DNA from 3 places in the Fictibacillus sp. 26RED30 genome. Region 3 is predicted to be linked to each of the others. Evidence: riboswitches for the same ligand, from Rfam matches in the RefSeq annotation. Region 3 holds a riboswitch; each other region holds the start of a gene.
The links. A riboswitch is a leader RNA that binds a small molecule or an ion and turns the genes downstream of it on or off. The one in region 3 is predicted to bind cyclic di-AMP.

Region 1 (6,121 bases), on a different contig from region 3:
TCATTCGCACAGTTGGGAATCGTTCTTACCTCACCTAAAAGGAGTAACAAATCCTGATCATGCTATTCATTCTAAAGTAAACATCACGATGGTAGGGAAAAAGCTAGGGGAAGAATTAGAGGCGAGAGGAATCGGTACATCCGTCGATATGACAAATATGACGGAGCTTTTGAGGAAAAATAACACAGACTATCGAAAGAGTTATCCGATGTCACGTACACTAGTTGAAAGTGCGATGGCGAGCAACAATGATATTGATTTAATCTTTGATCTACATCGAGATTCTATGAGAGGAAAGTCTACAACAACACAAATTAATGGTAAGTCCTATGCGCGTACTTTATTCGTTATCGGTAAAGCGAATCCTAATTTTGAGAAGAACCAAAAAGCAGCACAAGAGATCAACGCGATCTTAGATAAAAAATACCCTGGTTTAAGTCGTGGAGTTATTGGAAAAAACAAGACTCAGGGAAATGGTGTTTATAATCAAGACCTTTCTGACCATGCTTTGCTTATTGAATTTGGCGGAGTGGATAACAACATGGACGAGCTGTATAGAAGTGCAGAAGCGGTGGCAGATGCGGTGGCAGAGTACTACTGGAAAGAAAATGGAGCGAAAGCTGAATAAAGAATGTTGACTGGCTCTAGAGGTGGTGATAACCTCTGGAGCTTTTTTATGTGTTTCTATTTTTGAGGAAAATTAAAGTGGACAGTAAAAATAGCAGAGTGGACAGTAAACTTACAAAAGTGGACAGTAAATCATCAGAAGTGGACAGTATTTTCGTCAAAGTCGACAGTAAGTGCTATAGAGGAGTCTATGCATGGGCGCCGTTTTGTTAATGACGGTATTTTTTCAAATTGACTAGTGAATCCGTCCGATTTGAAGATTAATCTGTCGGATTGGTCACATAATCTGTCCGGTCCAGCCAATAATCTGTCCAATTCAAAATTCACCACCGATCGGCCACGCAAATTTCCGAAGCGTCTGTCTATCAACCCAATGTGTACACAAAAAAACCGTTTCGAATGATTGAAACAATACCTAATTTCATAACAGTCGTGATTTCTGCAAATCCTAAGAAAAAATGGTATAAAAAGAGAAGAGCCCTTTGTTTTAATTACATGGGGAAGGGAATAAAGAGAGAAAGAGAAGATTGGTAAAAAAGGAGCACGTGCATGAAACGAATATGGGAATTCTTCCTCACACTATTGTTACTTGTCTGTTTATACATCGTTTTCTTTGCAGAAGGATATGTGATAATCAAAACGGTATTTGGGCTCCTTTACATCGCAGTGATTCTGTATACGATTTATTCGTTAATGCTCGAGAACAGAACAGCTCAACATACGCTTCTTTGGATTTATGTATTAATTCTGTTTCCGTTTATCGGATATATGTTCTACCTGTATTCTGGACAGCTTTATTTAAAAGGCCATCTTTTTAAATCGAAACGAAAAAAAGACAGAGACGAGTGGATCAGAGTATCTAAACAAGAAGAAAAGCCGGACTTTAGTGATTTAAAAAGACATCAGCAGTGCTTTGCAACGCACGCTCATCACATCACACTTACGCGTTTGAACAGAAAAACGAGTTCAAAAATTTTAAAGAATGGTCAAGAGACGTTTCCTGAAATTTTTGCAAGGCTGGAAGAAGCCAAGGAGTATATACATATTCAGTATTATATCTTTCGTTCAGATCGCCTTGGTAAAGACATTATTGACCTTTTAATAAAAAAAGCGAATGAAGGCGTGAAAGTTAGATTTTTGTTTGATGGGATAGGAAGTTTGTCTCTTCAGCAATATGATATCGACAGAATGAAAAAAGCAGGAATTCTCGTTGAAGCCTTCTTACCTGTTCGATATGGCTTTTTCAATCAAAAGCTTAATTTCAGAAATCATCGTAAAATTATTATTATTGATGGGAAGGTTGGGTTTGTAGGAGGCTTGAATGTAGGCGTTGAGTATTTAGGAGAAGATCCGGAGATTGGTTTTTGGCGTGATACACATATGGTTATGGAAGGAGAAGCTGTTCAAGTTCTTCATGCCATATTTCTAATGGATTGGGAATATGTTTGTGGAGAAGATCTCTTAGAAGATAATCATCTTACAAGAGCATACCCCGCTGAAGGGGATGGTACTGTTCATGTGGTGGCAAGTGGTCCTGATACTCAGCTTGGAATCATGAGTGATCTATTCTATTCTTTGATCTCATGTGCAGAGAAATCAATCTGGATCGCAACACCATATTTTGTTCCTAATGAAGCGATTCGAACGGCTTTAAGAGTGGCAGCAAAAAAAGGTGTCCAGGTCCGTTTGTTGGTTCCTGAGATTAATGATGGATTCTTGACGCAATATGCAACGCGCTCTTATTTTCCAGAGCTTCTGCGTTCTGGAATAGAGATCTATTCCTACAAAAAAGGATTTCTGCATCAAAAAGTAATCATTATTGATGGCGATACTGCTTCGATCGGTACAGCTAATATGGATATGAGAAGTTTTCACCTTAACTTCGAAGTGAACGTATTCTTGCTAAATACATCATCTGTCTCAGATCTTGTAGAGCAATATGAAGAAGACATGGTGGAATCTATAAAAGTGAAACCCGTAGAGTTTTACAAAAGAGGTTTGTGGGAACGAACAAAGGAATCGTTTGCTCGTCTCTTCTCAGGTGTACTTTAATCACAAATGCTCGTTAAGTAACACTAAATTGTTATCAAAAAACTAGAATAGAAAATCCTCCTCAGGAATAGGTTGTACGAGACCATGAAAGTTGAGGGGGTTTTTTTTATGGATTGGCTCGAGGCCTTAATATTAGGCATTGTGCAAGGGATAACAGAATTTTTGCCTGTCAGTTCTACAGGACACCTCCTTCTAGGCAGGCAAGTGTTTCAGCTAGAAGAAGCCGGGTTGTTTCTTGATAGCATGCTTCATATAGGAACACTTATTGCTGTGATGACGGTTTATTGGAGAGAAATCTTAGAAGTTATAAAAAGACCACTCAGCAAAACGGGAGTTCTGCTTATGGCTGGAACGATTCCAACCGCTGTTATTGGACTAGCATTTAAAGATTTTTTTGAAGAGATCTCAAAAACCGGGATCACGGTTGGCTGGGAGTTCTTGATAACAGGTTTTTTACTTTGGTGGGCCGATTCTTATAAGCGAAATGGATACAAAGGAATTGAAGATATTTCTATACGTGATGCACTTATAATCGGTACGTTTCAAGGTGCGGCTATTCTTCCTGCTATTTCACGATCGGGACTAACGATTGCAGCAGCGCTCTTTTGCAAGATCGATAAAAAAGCAGCGGCCTATTTTTCTTTTTTATTATCCATACCATCTATTGCAGGAGGAGTAGTATTGCAGTCAAAAGATTTATTTACTGGTGGACATCCACCTATCTCTTATTCAGCCCTATTGGTCGGTACTTTAGCATCGGCTCTATTTGGATATGTGGCGGTAAAGTGGATGATCAAACTCCTTCAAACCGGTACGTTAAAAGGATTTGCTGTCTATGTTTGGTTGATTGGAATAGTAGTATTGATCCTTCAATTTTCAGGTAAAATGTAAAGTATTTGTTAACACTAAAAAAATGGATTGACTTTTAAAAGATAGAGGATTACAGTATATGTAATTCAAAATTTAGCAGGCTTTAGATCGCTGAATTTACAGTTATTTTTATGGTGAAAACTACTGTAAAACGGGGGAACCAATCTTTTGGGGTGAATTTTGCTCTATTTGCAAAAAGGGATACTCCAATCCCTAATCCGACAGCTAACCCCGTAAGCGTCATGTCACTGGAGAGGTCAATTTGGTGGAAAACCGGACCCGCTTCTTTGTGTGGTCTTTTTTTGCGTTTTTTTACTTAAATTTATATACCTCTTGACCAGCAAGGCTAGAGAACAACGAAGCAAAAACTTCATGGATTTTAAGGGGAGACCATAATGAAAAAACAGTTTGCAGTAATTGGTTTAGGACGTTTTGGAGGCAGCATCTGTCGAGAATTTGCGACGATGGGCTATGATGTTCTAGCTATAGATAAAGATATGGAAAGAGTAAATGAGTTTGCAACAATAGCTACTCAAGCTGTTCAAGCTAACTCTACGGATGAAAACGTAATGAAGTCTTTAGGAATCCGAAATTTTACACAGGTAATTGTTTCGATCGGTGAAGACATCCAAGCAAGTATCTTAACTACTTTACTTTTAAAAGAAGCAGGCGTTCAAAAAGTATGGGTAAAAGCACAGAATGACTATCATCATAAAGTGTTGGAAAAGCTAGGAGCAGACCGTATTATCCACCCAGAGCGTGATATGGCGCTTCGCGTTGCTCAACTCATATCTTCTGAAAAGATTATTGATTTTATTGAGCTATCGCATGAACACAGTATTGTTGAGATAGGTGTAACGGATAAGCTAGTGAATCGGACGCTAACAGATCTAGATGTTCGTGCACGCTATGGATGTAATATCGTCGCAATCAAACGCGGAGATGAGATACTCGTTTCACCGATTGCTGATGTATCTCTTCAATATGGGGATATACTTGTCGTGATCGGTCGTAACGAAGATCTAAATCGTTTTGAGGATGAGGAAGTGTAAGCATTGGCACTACATGTTAGAAAGCATAAACGTTTTTTGCACAACCCAATTAGATTGAACCCTCCTCAGTTTTTAGCGTTACTATTTTTATTTCTTATTTTCGTTGGGACGTGTTTGTTAAAGCTTCCTATTGCCCATGAAAAAACGTTATCGTGGGTTGATGCTTTTTTTATTGCAACTTCAGCAGCAACAGTAACAGGCTTAGCTACTGTTGATCCTGGCTCAACATTCACACTCTTTGGTGAGATCGTCATCTTGTTCTTAATCCAAGTCGGAGGACTCGGGGTCATGTCATTTGCTTCATTAGTCGTTATTATGATGGGGAGGAAAATATCCATCAAACAACGTGTTCTGATGCAAGAAGCACTCAACCAGCCTTCTATAGGCGGGGTAATCCGGTTAGTTCGAAATCTGTTTGTATTTTCAATCAGTATCCAGATTATCGCCATCTTTTTTCTATCACTAAGGCTTGTTCCAGACTTTGGTGTTAGTAAAGGAATTTACTATAGCATCTTTCATGTTATATCGGCATACAACAATGCAGGGTTCTCGTTGTGGTCTGACGGTCTAACGGGCTATGTAGGAGATCCGATGGTGAACATCGTCATATCGTTTCTGTTTATAACAGGGGGAATTGGGTTTACCGTATTGGTTGATATATGGGTGAGCCGAAGCTGGAAAAAACTTTCTCTTCATACAAGAGTGATGTTGTTGTCTACTTTGATTATTAACATTGTGGCAATCTTGTTCTTCTACTTATTTGAGTTTAATAATCCTAAGACCATTGGAATGCTTTCAGGTGCTGAGCAATTCTGGGCTTCTTATTTCCAAGGTGTAACACCGAGAACAGCAGGTTTTAACTCGATTGATATGACAGCCATAAATCCTGATACATCCTTGTTGATGATTCTTTTAATGTTTGTTGGGGCAGGAAGTACCTCTACTGGTGGAGGGATAAAGCTGACCACGTTTGTTGTTATTATTTTTACGGTTGCAGCTTTCTTAAAAGGGAAAGAAAGTACGGTTGTTATGAAGCGGACCATTCGAAATGCTGTTGTTTACAGAGCTCTTGCTATTACAACTATTTCTATTTTGTTTATCTTTGCCGCATTATTTATTATCACATATGTCCAGAAAGATGTATCATTCATGGTGATCGTGTTCGAAGTCGTTTCTGCATTTGGAACAGTTGGATTGAGTATGGGACTGACCCCAGATCTCACAGTCATCGGAAAAATTGTGATCTGTGTGGTAATGGTTTTCGGTAAATTAGGACCGCTAACACTGGCGTTCAGTCTTGCTAAACAAACAAAAGATAATATTAGGTATCCAGACGGTGAAGTGTTCACTGGATAAAGTAATGAAAGCTGATGCAAAAAGGGTGTATTCCCACATTTTGCGTCAGCTTTTTTGGTTATTTATGGGTTAATCTCTTTACTCTTGGGAATGCTAAAACGAGATTTCAATGCTGTTTCTAAGAGAGGAAGAGAATCGTCATGCAAAAAATTAAAGAAGCTTTT
Region 2 (6,121 bases), 1.8 Mb from region 3:
TCAGCTTCATTTCTTTCCCTTCAATCTTTTTACCTAGAAATTCCGGGGTACGCCCCACCATTAATCCAGATAAGAAAACACCAATAATCGCATACATTAAGACGTTGACAAAGCCTGCCCCTACACCGCCATAAACGGTATTTAACATCATATTGGATAATGTAACTAATCCGCCAAGCGGAGTCAGTGTATCGTGCATCGTATTAACAGCCCCCGTTTCTGAAGCCGTTGTAACAACCGAGTAAAGTGAAGACTGAGCGACACCAAATCGTACTTCCTTTCCTTCCATGCTTCCTTGATCATGTTGCACACCTAGAGCATTGATTGCTTGGTTTCCCTGATATTCCGCACTCAGGGAGATGCCAAGGAACATAATAAACATCATCGTCATGGAAACGAAAAGAATACGTCCCTGCTTTGGATTTCCAACCATCTTTCCGTACGTAAACGGTAATGCCATCGGTAATAGTAGCATCAATAAGATTTGAATAAAGTTGCTCGGTCCGTTCGGATTTTCAAACGGATGCGCTGAGTTAACTCCGAAAAACCCACCGCCGTTATTTCCTAATTCTTTTATGGATAGGAACGAACCAACTGGTCCAACTGCTATGTTTTGTTTTCCACCTTCAACTGTAGTGACTGTAACCGTTGGATCTAATGTCTGCGGTACTCCAAGTGCAACGAAAATGAGTCCTGTTACAAAAGCGATCGGTAGTAACACACGAATGATACCCCTAACCATATCCACAAAAAAGTTTCCTAAAGACTTGCCAGATAGCCCACGAATGAATGCGATTGCTACTGCTAATGCTGTAGCTGGTGCAACAAACATCATGAAAAGAATGCCAATCATTTGTGAAAGATAGGATAAACCACTTTCACCACTGTAATGCTGCAGATTCGTATTCGTCATAAAACTTACTGCTGTGTTAAACGCAAGACTTGGATCCATGTTTGCTATCTTACTCGGATTCAGAGGCAAACTGCCTTGAAAACGGAAGATTAAGTAAACTAATAGAATCATAATCGCATTGATCACGATTACTGATGAAGCATAAACTTTCCAAGATTGATTTTTATTTTTCATTCCACTAATGGAATAAATCAGATTTTCGAAAGGATAAAAGAGTTTGTTCTTATTCGAATAATTGAACGAGTTCGCTAAATAAATTCCTACTGGTTTTGCAAGTAAAAGAGCTATAAGTAGAGTTATAGCTATAGAGAGTAAACTGACTATCAACGGAAAAACCTCCTAAAATTTCTCTGGATTCAATAATACGTAAAGAAGATACACCGTTGTTAAAACGGCTACTCCAAACATGACAGTCATCATTTATTTACACTTCCTTCATCAACAACACTTGATGACCATTTTGCTAGACCCATCATTAAGACTGGCATTCCTACCATCAATAAAACCATCATCACATCTAACATTTTTACACCTTCTTTTTATTAGTTCATTGTTCTAAGTAACCATTCAGCATTAGAGATAAATTTTTGATAGCCTCTTGAGCATCACAACCTTCTATTCTAAGTGTGATCGGTTCGTTTTGATTTCTTGAATAGTGTGACAAAAAGAATAGATTAACGGATAGTAAGCCTTTCGCATTAATCTGTATGCCTTGATAAAAGAATAGAATCTCACTTTCGAAAGAACCAGCAGCATTGACAAATTCATTGATCTGTCCGATCGACAACCTTTTTGGCAATAAAACAACTGACTCTGTCCCCATGTTTTCACCCTGCCTATCACTGGTATGGATTTACAGAGGGAACATCTTATCTTTGATGGGTTCCCTCCTGTAATGGTTTAACCTTTACTTCTAAGCGTGTCTTGTATGATCCATTTTGAGAGACTATGTTGAATCACACTTGCATAATAAGCATTCAATTGATCTCTTTTTGCTTTTAACAAAATCTGTTCAATTTCGTTTGGACTTAATCTCATAAATGAATTCCTCCGCTCTTTTTTTTATGAAGAAAGTAAGAATTGAATATTTCCGGTTTTGTTATAGATTACGTAATCGGCACCTAACTCCTTATAAACTCTGGAAATATACCGTGTGTCTGATTTGATAACATAAACAGGTATGTTATAAATGCTGCGAATGAGTTCAATCGTTTGGCAGCATTCTAAAAATCCAGATTCAACAACAATGATTTTTTGAACAAAAGGACCTACCATCTCGATAACTTTACGCTTGTCACCATAATTCATAACATATACATGTTGAAACCCAACTTGTGAGAGTCTATCTGCTTCTTCTCGGTTAGGAACACAGAGAACAAGAGATTGATAGTCTTCACACAATCTTAGTTTTGAAATAAATACATCTGAAACTAGATCAGGAAACATAATGAGCACGTTCCCAGATGATTTCTCCATCGTTCCACCCTCCATCTCGTAAAGAAATAGGCTGAATTCTAGCCTCTCATGTCAGCCTTAATTGCGCTTATACTATCGTCTTAAACTTGTTGCTACGTCGAAAACCATCGTGCCGACAAGTTATACTTTTAGATAGTGAAAAAAAGGCAACAAAAAAGAAGCCTGCGGAAGAGGAACTCTTCTCGCGGCTTCTACGCATACTTGAATAAGCGTGTGAATACACGAAATTTGTTGCCTCTCTCTGTACGCTTACGGAGTTAGCTGACGGATTCGGGCTTGAGAGTAGCCCTACTCGATCTCTCGAGATTCACCCCATGCAGACGCAATGGCCTGCGATTGGTTCCCCCGCTCCCTAAATTAGGAATTAAGCGATAAAGACGCATGATATAATAATCATAATTTGTAAAATTGTTATTATTACTCTTTTTTAATGTTCACCTTCCCTCTCCTACCACGCTTACGAAGTTAGCTGACGGGTTCGGACGGCAGAAGTCGCCCGACTTTATAAGTTTCACCCCAGGCAATGGAAACTGCCGATGGTTCCTCCGTTCCAAATTTGGATTCAGCGGTCATGGAAAAAATTTAAAGTTTTACGATAAGCAATATATTACTCCTGGTTTCAGCCGTTGTAAATCCATTAAAAACTCTGAAATATTCATATTTCGTATAAAAACGAATTAAATAAACTTATTTAAGAAACAAAAAACAAACAAATCATCTTTTTTCTTTTACTTTCTCAATTTTTCGATACATTTCAAACAAAATAATAGTTGTAATATTCTAAAAAAACCAAGTACTGAACTTAAATTTTTTTTTAAAAATAAAAAAGCTAAGCAAATTTTACTTTGCTTAGCTTGGTTAAAACGATCTAAAATCCAATCTCTGTCTTTTAGTCCAGAGCCATACGCCTGTGAACAGATGAATCGCAAACACTACAAAGACAGCTCCATAACTTTCTGTAATCCAGCTCACAAACCAAATGATCGGTAGAGCTAAAAAAAAGTTAACAAGCAACAACACCCATGAAGTTCTCGCTATAGCTACAAAGAATAAAATAATTGGTAAGATTAAAAAAATCCAGAATAGTACGTTTTGAAAAGTTGCCATGACTTCCCCTCCGCTTTTCATTATAAAAGGGCTTCGCCATAATCTCCAGCTTTAAACTGGTACTTTTTCTAATTCCAAATCATTTTTGTTATCATTTTCTTCAATATCATACCTGGGTAGAGTGAACATGTAGAATAGTCCAACAAGAATCAGACATCCTCCCACAACCCAGAACAGCATTTCTACGGTTAGAATTTTCGGGAAAAACACAGCGATTAAACCGAGTGTCATGGTGTGAGATAGCATGTTGATCGGTGTAATCCATCCTTGAACACGTCCCATCATTTTAGGATCTACGATCTTAGGTAACCAGCCACCGATTCCAATATTGATTAATGGAATGCTAAACCCAGCCAATCCTGTAAAAATAAAGAATGTCAACACATTTGGCGCGATGGCGCATAAACCAAGTGACAATCCACTTACGAATAGTCCAAGAACAATCGCATACGAGAGTCTGATCTTTTTAGCGAGCATCGAACAAATAACACTCCCTGTAAGGATAGATACACCAAACACCACACCCATCCACATCATCATTTGTTCGTAATTATCTGGAGCGAGTTTATATTTCATGATAAAAGCCGGCATAACTGACAATCCACCATTTACTATACCAAACAAGAAAAAACCAAAGATTAATGAAAGTAGAAGCTTAGATTGTTTAATGTAATTGAACCCCGCAACAAAATCCTTCCATACCATCTTTACACGAATATCTTTGAACCTGTGTTGTCCGTTCGGCAGACGAACATCTTCATCAACTCTCATACTCATAATTAATAATGCTGATATAACATATGTAATAAGGTCAAATGCAATTGCTCCTTGTATTCCTATACTCCAATAAATAAAAATGGCGATCATGTTCCCAAAAAGCATAAATAAACTACCTACCATTTGATTCAATCCAGCTGCAATTGCATACTCCTCTTTCGAGAGTACACCTTGTACCATCGCTTGATCAGCAGGAAAAAAGAATTTACCTACTGCACTTCTTAAGAATAAGATAGCAAAAATCAAAGGCATCCAGTCTAGCCATATAGCACCCATTAATAAGAGGCACAGCCCTGCACAAATCCAATCACAATAAAGCGCGATTTTTTGACGATCCATTCGATCGGCTAATACCCCTACGATAAAGAAAACAGCTAGTGTTGGCAGAGAATACATCAATTCTGCAAGTGTGGCATAAAACGGCTGTTCACCGAACTTATCCAACAAATAAAACATAAAAGCTGTAACGCCGATAATACTTCCCATCATTGAAGTAAAACCAGCAAAAAACAGCTTGCTGAAGTTTTTATTCTGAAACACTTTCAGAAACTCCTTCACATCATAACCCCCAACTTTAAATAATTTTCATCATTACCATTTTCTACCTAATGAAATCAATTGTAAATAAATTCTTGTGAAATTTCACAAGAATTATTTAGCATATTCATCCGGTTTCGGTGTTAAAATCAGCTGAATTTGTAAATGAAAAGAATACTACGATATAAAGGTTGAACTTTATGCTTTATGACGATACTCTAGACAGAGAGCATAATAGAGAGGATACTAACATGATTCATTTATTTTCACACAACGATTTAGACGGAAAATCGTGCGGTTATTTAGCACAACTAGCATTTGGAGACAACTGTAAAATATCGTATTGTTCACATGGAACGATTAATGACCGTGTAGAGATGCTGCTTGATAATCCGAGAGAAAGAAAAACAGAAATTATCATTACAGATATTGCGGTTAACGAAGAATTAATGATGCGACTTGATGAACGATCTAATGCAGGTGGAAAAGTAAAGCTGATCGACCACCATGCAACAGCGCTTCATTTCAATGGGTTTGATTGGGGGCATGTTCAAGTTCGTTATGATGATGAACGTTTAACATGTGCTACTTCCCTTTTCTATGAATATTTGATCGAGAACGGTAAGCTTAAACCAACAGGTGCGCTCGATGAATATGTAGAACTTGTGCGTTTATATGATACGTGGGAATGGTTTGACCAAAAAGTTGAAGCTAAGCGTCTTAACGACTTATTCTTTATCCTTCCTCCTGATAAATTTGAGGATCAGATCATGGATCGTTTAAAAGGTGATTCTTTTCAGTTTTCAGAAACAGAAACAACGATTCTGGATCTTGAAGAAGAAAATATTGCAGATTATATTAAAAAGAAACAACGTCAGATGGTCGAAATCTGGGATACTTGGTCTTTAGGCGAAGGATTTGAAGAGAAAACGTATAAGGTTGGTATTCTTCATGCCGAACGTTATCACTCTGAGCTTGGGAACGAGATCAATCGTGAGAATCCTCACTTAGACTTGATTGTAATTCTAAATATCGCTAACAAACGGATCGGTCTTCGTACCATTCATGAAGAGGTGGATTGTTCGATCTACGCCAAACAATATGGCGGCGGCGGGCATCCAAAAGCTTCTGGCGGAAACATGACTTCTGAAGCATTTGAAAAGTTTGTTGTTGCTGCATTCCATGAACAACCTAGACGAATCGATGCACCGAAAAACGAGCACAACGTGAAGGAAAATCCTGATGGCAGCTTATATGTGAACAATCATCGTGAAGTATCTAAGATCTATTCAGAAGATAATCAAACATGGC
Region 3 (6,121 bases):
GAGTAACTGACATATGTTTAAAAAGAATCTTTTTACGGTTGTTACAATGGTCCTACTAGCTGCTTTAGTCTTAGCAGGCTGTGGTAAATCAAACGAGGGTGCGAGTTCGAATAATAATGAGACAAAAAAAGAAGAAGTAAACCTATATACAAGTCGTCACTATGAAGTTGATGATAAAATCTTTGCTGATTTTACAAAAGAGACAGGAATTAAAGTCAACCTTATTAAGGGTAAAGAAGATGAGTTGATCGAGCGTCTTACAAGAGAAGGGAAAGCAACAAAAGGAGACCTTTTCTTCACATCTGATGCTGGACGTTTACACTGGGCAAAAGATAAAGACCTCTTACAAAGTGTAGAAAGCGAAACTTTGAATAAGAATATTCCTGATAATTTAAGAGATAAAGACAATCAATGGTTCGGTCTAACAAAACGTGCACGTGTTATCGTATATGATCAGAAAAAAGTAGACAAATCAGAACTATCTACTTATGAAGCGTTAACTGAAGACAAATGGAAAGGTAAAGTACTGATCCGTTCATCAGAAAATATTTACAATCAATCATTAGTATCATCCTTTATTTCATTAAACGGAAAAGATGAAGCGAAGAAGTGGGCAGAAGGGATCGTTAACAACATGGCTCGTGATCCACAAGGTGGTGACAAAGACCAAGCGAAAGGTATCGCTGCTGGTGAAGGTGATGTTGCCATCATGAACTCATACTATTTTGGTCAGATGTTGAACTCAGAAGATCCTGAAGAAGTGAAAGTTGCTAAACAGCTAAGTGTGTTCTTCCCTAACCAAGAAACAACAGGAACGCACATCAATATTAGTGGTATAGGTGTTACGAAACACGCTAAGAACAAAGAGAATGCTATAGAATTAATGGAATATCTGTCTAGTCCAAAAGTTCAAGAAGTATTTGCTGAAGCCAACTACGAGTATCCGGTTAATAAAGAAGTAGAGCCTTCAGAGCTTTTAAAGTCTTGGGGTCCGTTTAAAGAACAAGATCTTAACCTTTCTGAGTTAGGTGAAAACAATGCAGATGCTGTTAAGATTATGAATGAAGTCAGCTGGAAATAAACGTTAATATTTTGCCGTATCACGATTTGTGATACGGCTAATTCCATGTAAAACAAACAACAAGAACAATGCTGATGAGTAAAGAAGGTGAAAATATTGTATTTCATTCGAAAAATGAGATCACAGTTTAATAGTTGGGCTTTGCTTAGTGTGATTTTTTCTACTTTAATCCTTTTACCGGCTTTGCTCATCATGGTTCAGTTATTCGCTGAGAGTAATGAGAATTGGGAACACATTAAAGAATTCATGTTGAAAAATTATATCGTAAATTCCGTGACACTCGTTGGTTTTACTGGTCTTTTCACAGTGCTGATCGGTGTAAGTGCGGCATGGCTAGTTTCCGCCTATAAAGTTCCTATGCGTCGGTTCTTTAAGTGGGGTCTTATCCTCCCACTTGCGATTCCACCATACATTGGGGCCTATACGTACCATGGTATTTTAAATTATACAGGCGTCATTCAGACGTCACTAAGGAACCAGTTTGGTATAAAAGTGGACCAAAAGTTCTTTGACATCATGAACATACCCGGTGCTGTTTTTATCTTTACGATGTTCCTATATCCATATGTATATATCATCACAAAAAGTTTCTTAGAAAATCAGTCATCATCACTGATTGAGAATGCACGGTTGCTAGGAAAAGGATCGTTCATGACATTTATACAAGTCGTCCTTCCTGTGTCACGTGCAGCGATCGTTGGTGGAGTTAGTTTGGTCATTCTTGAAGTCTTCAATGATTACGGGGTAGTAAAGTATTTTGGTATTCAAACCTTTAGTACAGCAATATTTCAAGCGTGGTTTGGGATGGGAGATATCTATTCGGCTATCAAGTTAGCGGGTACTTTGATGTTTATCGTAGTTTTGATCTTGATATTAGAAAGAGTAATAAGGGGCAGGAAACAGTATAGCTATTCCACTTCAAAAGTCCGCCCGTTACAACCTAAAGAACTTAAAGGTTGGAAAAAGTTCGCTGTGCTTAGTTTTTTCATTTCTTTATTTGCTCTAGCTTTCGGAATTCCTTTCATTCAGCTTATACATTGGGTGTATATGACTTATGACGTTATTTTAAATACTGCTTTTGTTGACTTGATTTGGAACTCGGTCTTTGTTGCTTCTATAGGTTCAGTTCTTATCATTATCGTCGCTCTAATTATCGCCAACTTTAGTCGTCTATCAAAAGGATGGATGGGGAAGCTTTTTTCAAAAATAACGGTTTTAGGGTATTCGATTCCTGGAGCTGTAATTGCAATAGGTGTATTGACCTTATTTCTCTCACTAGACGAGAAGGTATTCACGTTATATGAATGGTTAGGGTTAGAGCCAACTCTTGTGCTGAGCTTAAGTATTAGTATGCTGATCTTTGCCTATGTGGTCCGTTTTCTAGCAGTTGGTTTTAACTCCATCGAATCAGGCTTTGATAAGGTAGGAACGGTTTTCACAGAAGCTTCGAGGACATTAGGTATGTCGGTAACGAAGACGTTTTTTAAAGTGGATATTAAGATGATTAAAGGTGCTATTGCTGGTGGTTTTATCCTTGTTTTTGTAGATATATTAAAAGAGCTGCCTCTTACTCTTATCCTTCAGCCTTTTAATTTTTATACGCTAGCTACCAAAACATTTCAATACGCAAGTGACGAACGTATTCACGAAGCCTCTGTTTCATCAATGGTGATTATTTGTATAAGTGCACTTTCCATCTTCTTTTTACACAGAGTTTTAGAAAAGGAGCCAAAATAATGTTTGTTCAAATCAAAGACTTAGCGTTTCATTATAAAAATTCGCGTAACCCTTTGTTCGAAAATCTTTCTTTAAACTTTAATCAAGGAGAAGTTTCGGTGATCTTAGGAGAAAGCGGAAGCGGGAAAAGTACGTTACTTCGTCTTATAGCAGGACTAGAGGTGCCTTCAAGAGGATCGATCCTCATAGATCAGGCTGTCATGAATGATACATTTCGTTTTGTTCAGCCGGAAAATCGTGGTGTAGGTTTGGTTTTTCAAGATTATGCTTTGTTCCCTCATATGACGGTTGAAAAGAACATAAAATTTGGCTTAACGAAAATGAATCGTAAGCAGAAGCAAGCACGCATGGAAGAATTATTGGCTATTGTGGGAATGGAGGACTATGCTTCTCGTTATCCTTATGAATTGAGCGGTGGACAGCAGCAGCGTGTTGCACTAGCTAGGGCTATGGCTCCAAATCCATCTTTGATCATGTTTGATGAACCATTTAGCAATCTCGATTCTAAGCTTCAACTACAGATTCGGGATGAGTTACAGGAAATTTTAAAACGTACGGGGATCACTTCTATTTTTGTAACTCACGACGAAGAGGATGCTCGTGCCATAGGGGACAGGATCATACTGATGAACAATGGAAAGATACAGGATGAAGGGCGTCCAGAAATGGTATTGAAGAGGAATAAAGAACAATTATCACTCGCATACGTATAAAAACAAAAAACCGGGATATCCCGGTTTTTATTTTTGGCTGTTTTCTAAAGAATTGTTGCTTTTAGATCTTTTTGAATTTACCTCTATAACTGTTGATTGGAGTGGAAGGTGAGACACTTTAAAGTGACACGTACGAATGTGGTTCACACCTGCCCCATGGAAAGCGAGCAGCCTGGAACGGAAATCCATACTTCCAAAAGAAATTATGTTTTAAACAGCCTTATTTTTTAAATTGAGTATCTAATTTACCGTTCATATCGATTAAAAATCCGATTTCTCTTCCTAATAATTCACCTAATTCTTTTGCTTTCTTTTCGCTTTCGTTCTTTATTTGTTCAATCGTAAGTTCACCTTTTAATTTGGATGCTCCAACGATTATACTTAATTCACCTTTTTCATAAAATACGATTTTCATTTACAATACCTCCCTGAAAAATAGAACCTTATATATAATTCGTTTTTTTCTATATGCTTATGGGGTAGAAGTGAGAATATGGAAAAACATTCATCATGAAACAATTAATTGGAATAAATAAGCATAGTGAGTATTCTTGACAAAAATTTATGTATGTTGATAAAATTAGAGCATATTATATATGATTCGCTGAATTCGGACGTTCTATTCCATAGAATATCTTGAAGCGGGGGAACCACGATATGGCTTATAAAGCCTAGGGATGAATTTGTGCATACACAAAAGGGACAACTCTCAATTTCCTAATCCGACAGCTAACCTCGTAAGCGTTTTTGGAGAGAGAACTCTATACATGGGCTCAGTCTATGTGTTGCGGTGTATTCCCACGGAAAATCCTCTCTATTTTCGGTGGGTTTTTATATGCAACAAATAGGGCATGTATTAGTATAAAATTTCTTCAACGTACTGCACACTAAATAGTGAGAAGATTTTAACAAAGGGGGTACTTTATTATGAAATTATCTACAAAAATTTTAATTGCACTTGCACTTGGGGTTGTCGCGGGATTAATTCTTAATCTAGCTGTACCAGATGCTTTTTCAACACTGGATAAATACGTTTTAAAGCCAGTCGGGACATTATTCTTAAACCTTATTAAAATGTTAGTTGTTCCAATTGTTTTTTTCTCAATCGTACTTGGAACTGCGGGGTTAGGTGATCCGAAGAAACTTGGAAGAGTGGGTGCTAAAACGGTGGGGTTCTTCTTAGGAACTACAACAATTGCGATTACGATCGCGATGGCTTTAGCGCTTATCTTTCAACCAGGTGTAGGGGACTTTAAAACAGAAGGTGCTAAGTTCGAGCAACAAGAAGCGCCAGCAGTTACGGACACGTTGCTGAACATTATTCCTACTAATCCAATTCAATCGATGGCTGAAGGAAACATGCTTCAAATTATCGCGTTTTCCGTATTTGTAGGATTTGCTTTAACGATGTTGGGAAGCAAAACAAAAGGTATAATGGATTTAATTGAACAAGGTAACGACATTATGATGTATCTTGTAAACTTGATTATGAAATTTGCTCCATATGGTGCTTTTGCATTGATTGCTTCAGCGGTAGGAAGTCAAGGAATGGATGCCATCAAAGCGATGGGCTTATACATGAGCGTAGTTATTTTAGCTTTATTCATCCACTCTGTTGTCGCGTATGGTGGTTCAATTGCTCTATTTGCAAAGAAGAGCCCGCTCTGGTTCTTTAAAGGCTTTGCACCTGCGATGTCAGTTGGATTTAGTACGTCTAGTTCAAATGCAACACTTCCAATCTCAATGAAAACAGCTCAAGAAAATTTAGGTGTTCGAAAATCGATAAGTGGTTTTGTGCAGCCGCTTGGTGCAACGATTAACATGGATGGAACAGCTATCATGCAAGGTGTTGCGACGATTTTTATCGCTCAAGTATACGATGTTAACTTAGGTTTAACACAGATGCTTACTGTTATTTTAACGGCAGTGCTTGCTAGTATCGGTACAGCTGGTGTTCCTGGAGTTGGATTGATCATGTTAGCGATGGTATTGAACTCTGTAGGATTACCTGTCGAGGGTATTGCCTTAATCCTAGGTGTTGATAGACTTCTTGATATGCTTAGAACAGCTGTTAACATCACTGGTGATGCTGCTTGTGCTGTAATCGTTGATAAAGGCGAAGACAAACATCTTGGGACTCGTGAACAAGAAGTTAGTGCATAAATAATCACTTCAAAAGGTCGCGGTGTATACATATACCTGCGGCCTTTTTGTATGCCGATTTCCCTAGTTTACAAATGTTGAGTAAATAAATGTAAGCACTAATGAAAAATCATGGTAAAATAAGAAGATACTTAATGAGATTTCGGAGTGATCTTCTTGGAAAAATGGCTAGAGATACTAACGCTTGCAGCAAAGATCATATGGGTACAGATTCAAACCGCTATAAATCCTATCATCGAGTTAACAGAGAGCGCAATGAACTCTTTTTGGTTTGTCTTTTCACTCACGATCATCACAGGCTACGTATTACTAAGGCTTGTACAGAATGCAATTACTTATTATCAAGCTCATAATTTTATTCACAGAAAAATGAATAACGAACCCGCTAGTGATATAGAATTCACCCTATTTATGAAATCCCTTTGGA

Region 1: it holds a riboswitch for cyclic di-AMP, as region 3 does, so the genes downstream of both, IHV11_RS16950 (potassium channel family protein) here and IHV11_RS02550 (dicarboxylate/amino acid:cation symporter) in region 3, are expected to answer to the same signal.
Region 2: it holds a riboswitch for cyclic di-AMP, as region 3 does, so the genes downstream of both, IHV11_RS11795 (hypothetical protein) here and IHV11_RS02550 (dicarboxylate/amino acid:cation symporter) in region 3, are expected to answer to the same signal.

What each region holds. Positions count from the first base shown of each region.
Region 1 is NZ_JACZDV010000003.1:208,604-214,724, reverse strand. It holds gene spoIIP (stage II sporulation protein P) at 1-628, shown strand, start outside; gene cls (cardiolipin synthase) at 1,177-2,679, shown strand; gene IHV11_RS16955 (undecaprenyl-diphosphate phosphatase) at 2,788-3,570, shown strand; cyclic di-AMP (ydaO/yuaA leader) riboswitch at 3,649-3,805, shown strand; gene IHV11_RS16950 (potassium channel family protein) at 3,945-4,601, shown strand; gene IHV11_RS16945 (TrkH family potassium uptake protein) at 4,605-5,957, shown strand; gene IHV11_RS16940 (GerAB/ArcD/ProY family transporter) at 6,098-6,121, shown strand, end outside.
Region 2 is NZ_JACZDV010000001.1:2,296,905-2,303,025, forward strand. It holds gene kdpA (potassium-transporting ATPase subunit KdpA) at 1-1,237, opposite strand, end outside; gene IHV11_RS21500 (potassium-transporting ATPase subunit F) at 1,253-1,333, opposite strand; gene IHV11_RS11780 (hypothetical protein) at 1,330-1,437, opposite strand; gene IHV11_RS11785 (HPr family phosphocarrier protein) at 1,461-1,736, opposite strand; gene IHV11_RS11790 (hypothetical protein) at 1,814-1,951, opposite strand; gene IHV11_RS11795 (hypothetical protein) at 1,976-2,389, opposite strand; cyclic di-AMP (ydaO/yuaA leader) riboswitch at 2,620-2,770, opposite strand; cyclic di-AMP (ydaO/yuaA leader) riboswitch at 2,828-2,967, opposite strand; gene IHV11_RS11800 (hypothetical protein) at 3,248-3,496, opposite strand; gene IHV11_RS11805 (MFS transporter) at 3,548-4,831, opposite strand; gene IHV11_RS11810 (DHH family phosphoesterase) at 5,062-6,121, shown strand, end outside.
Region 3 is NZ_JACZDV010000001.1:515,333-521,453, forward strand. It holds gene IHV11_RS02530 (Fe(3+) ABC transporter substrate-binding protein) at 14-1,081, shown strand; gene IHV11_RS02535 (ABC transporter permease) at 1,196-2,818, shown strand; gene IHV11_RS02540 (ABC transporter ATP-binding protein) at 2,818-3,531, shown strand; gene IHV11_RS02545 (hypothetical protein) at 3,752-3,946, opposite strand; cyclic di-AMP (ydaO/yuaA leader) riboswitch at 4,124-4,290, shown strand; gene IHV11_RS02550 (dicarboxylate/amino acid:cation symporter) at 4,459-5,694, shown strand; gene IHV11_RS02555 (hypothetical protein) at 5,851-6,121, shown strand, end outside.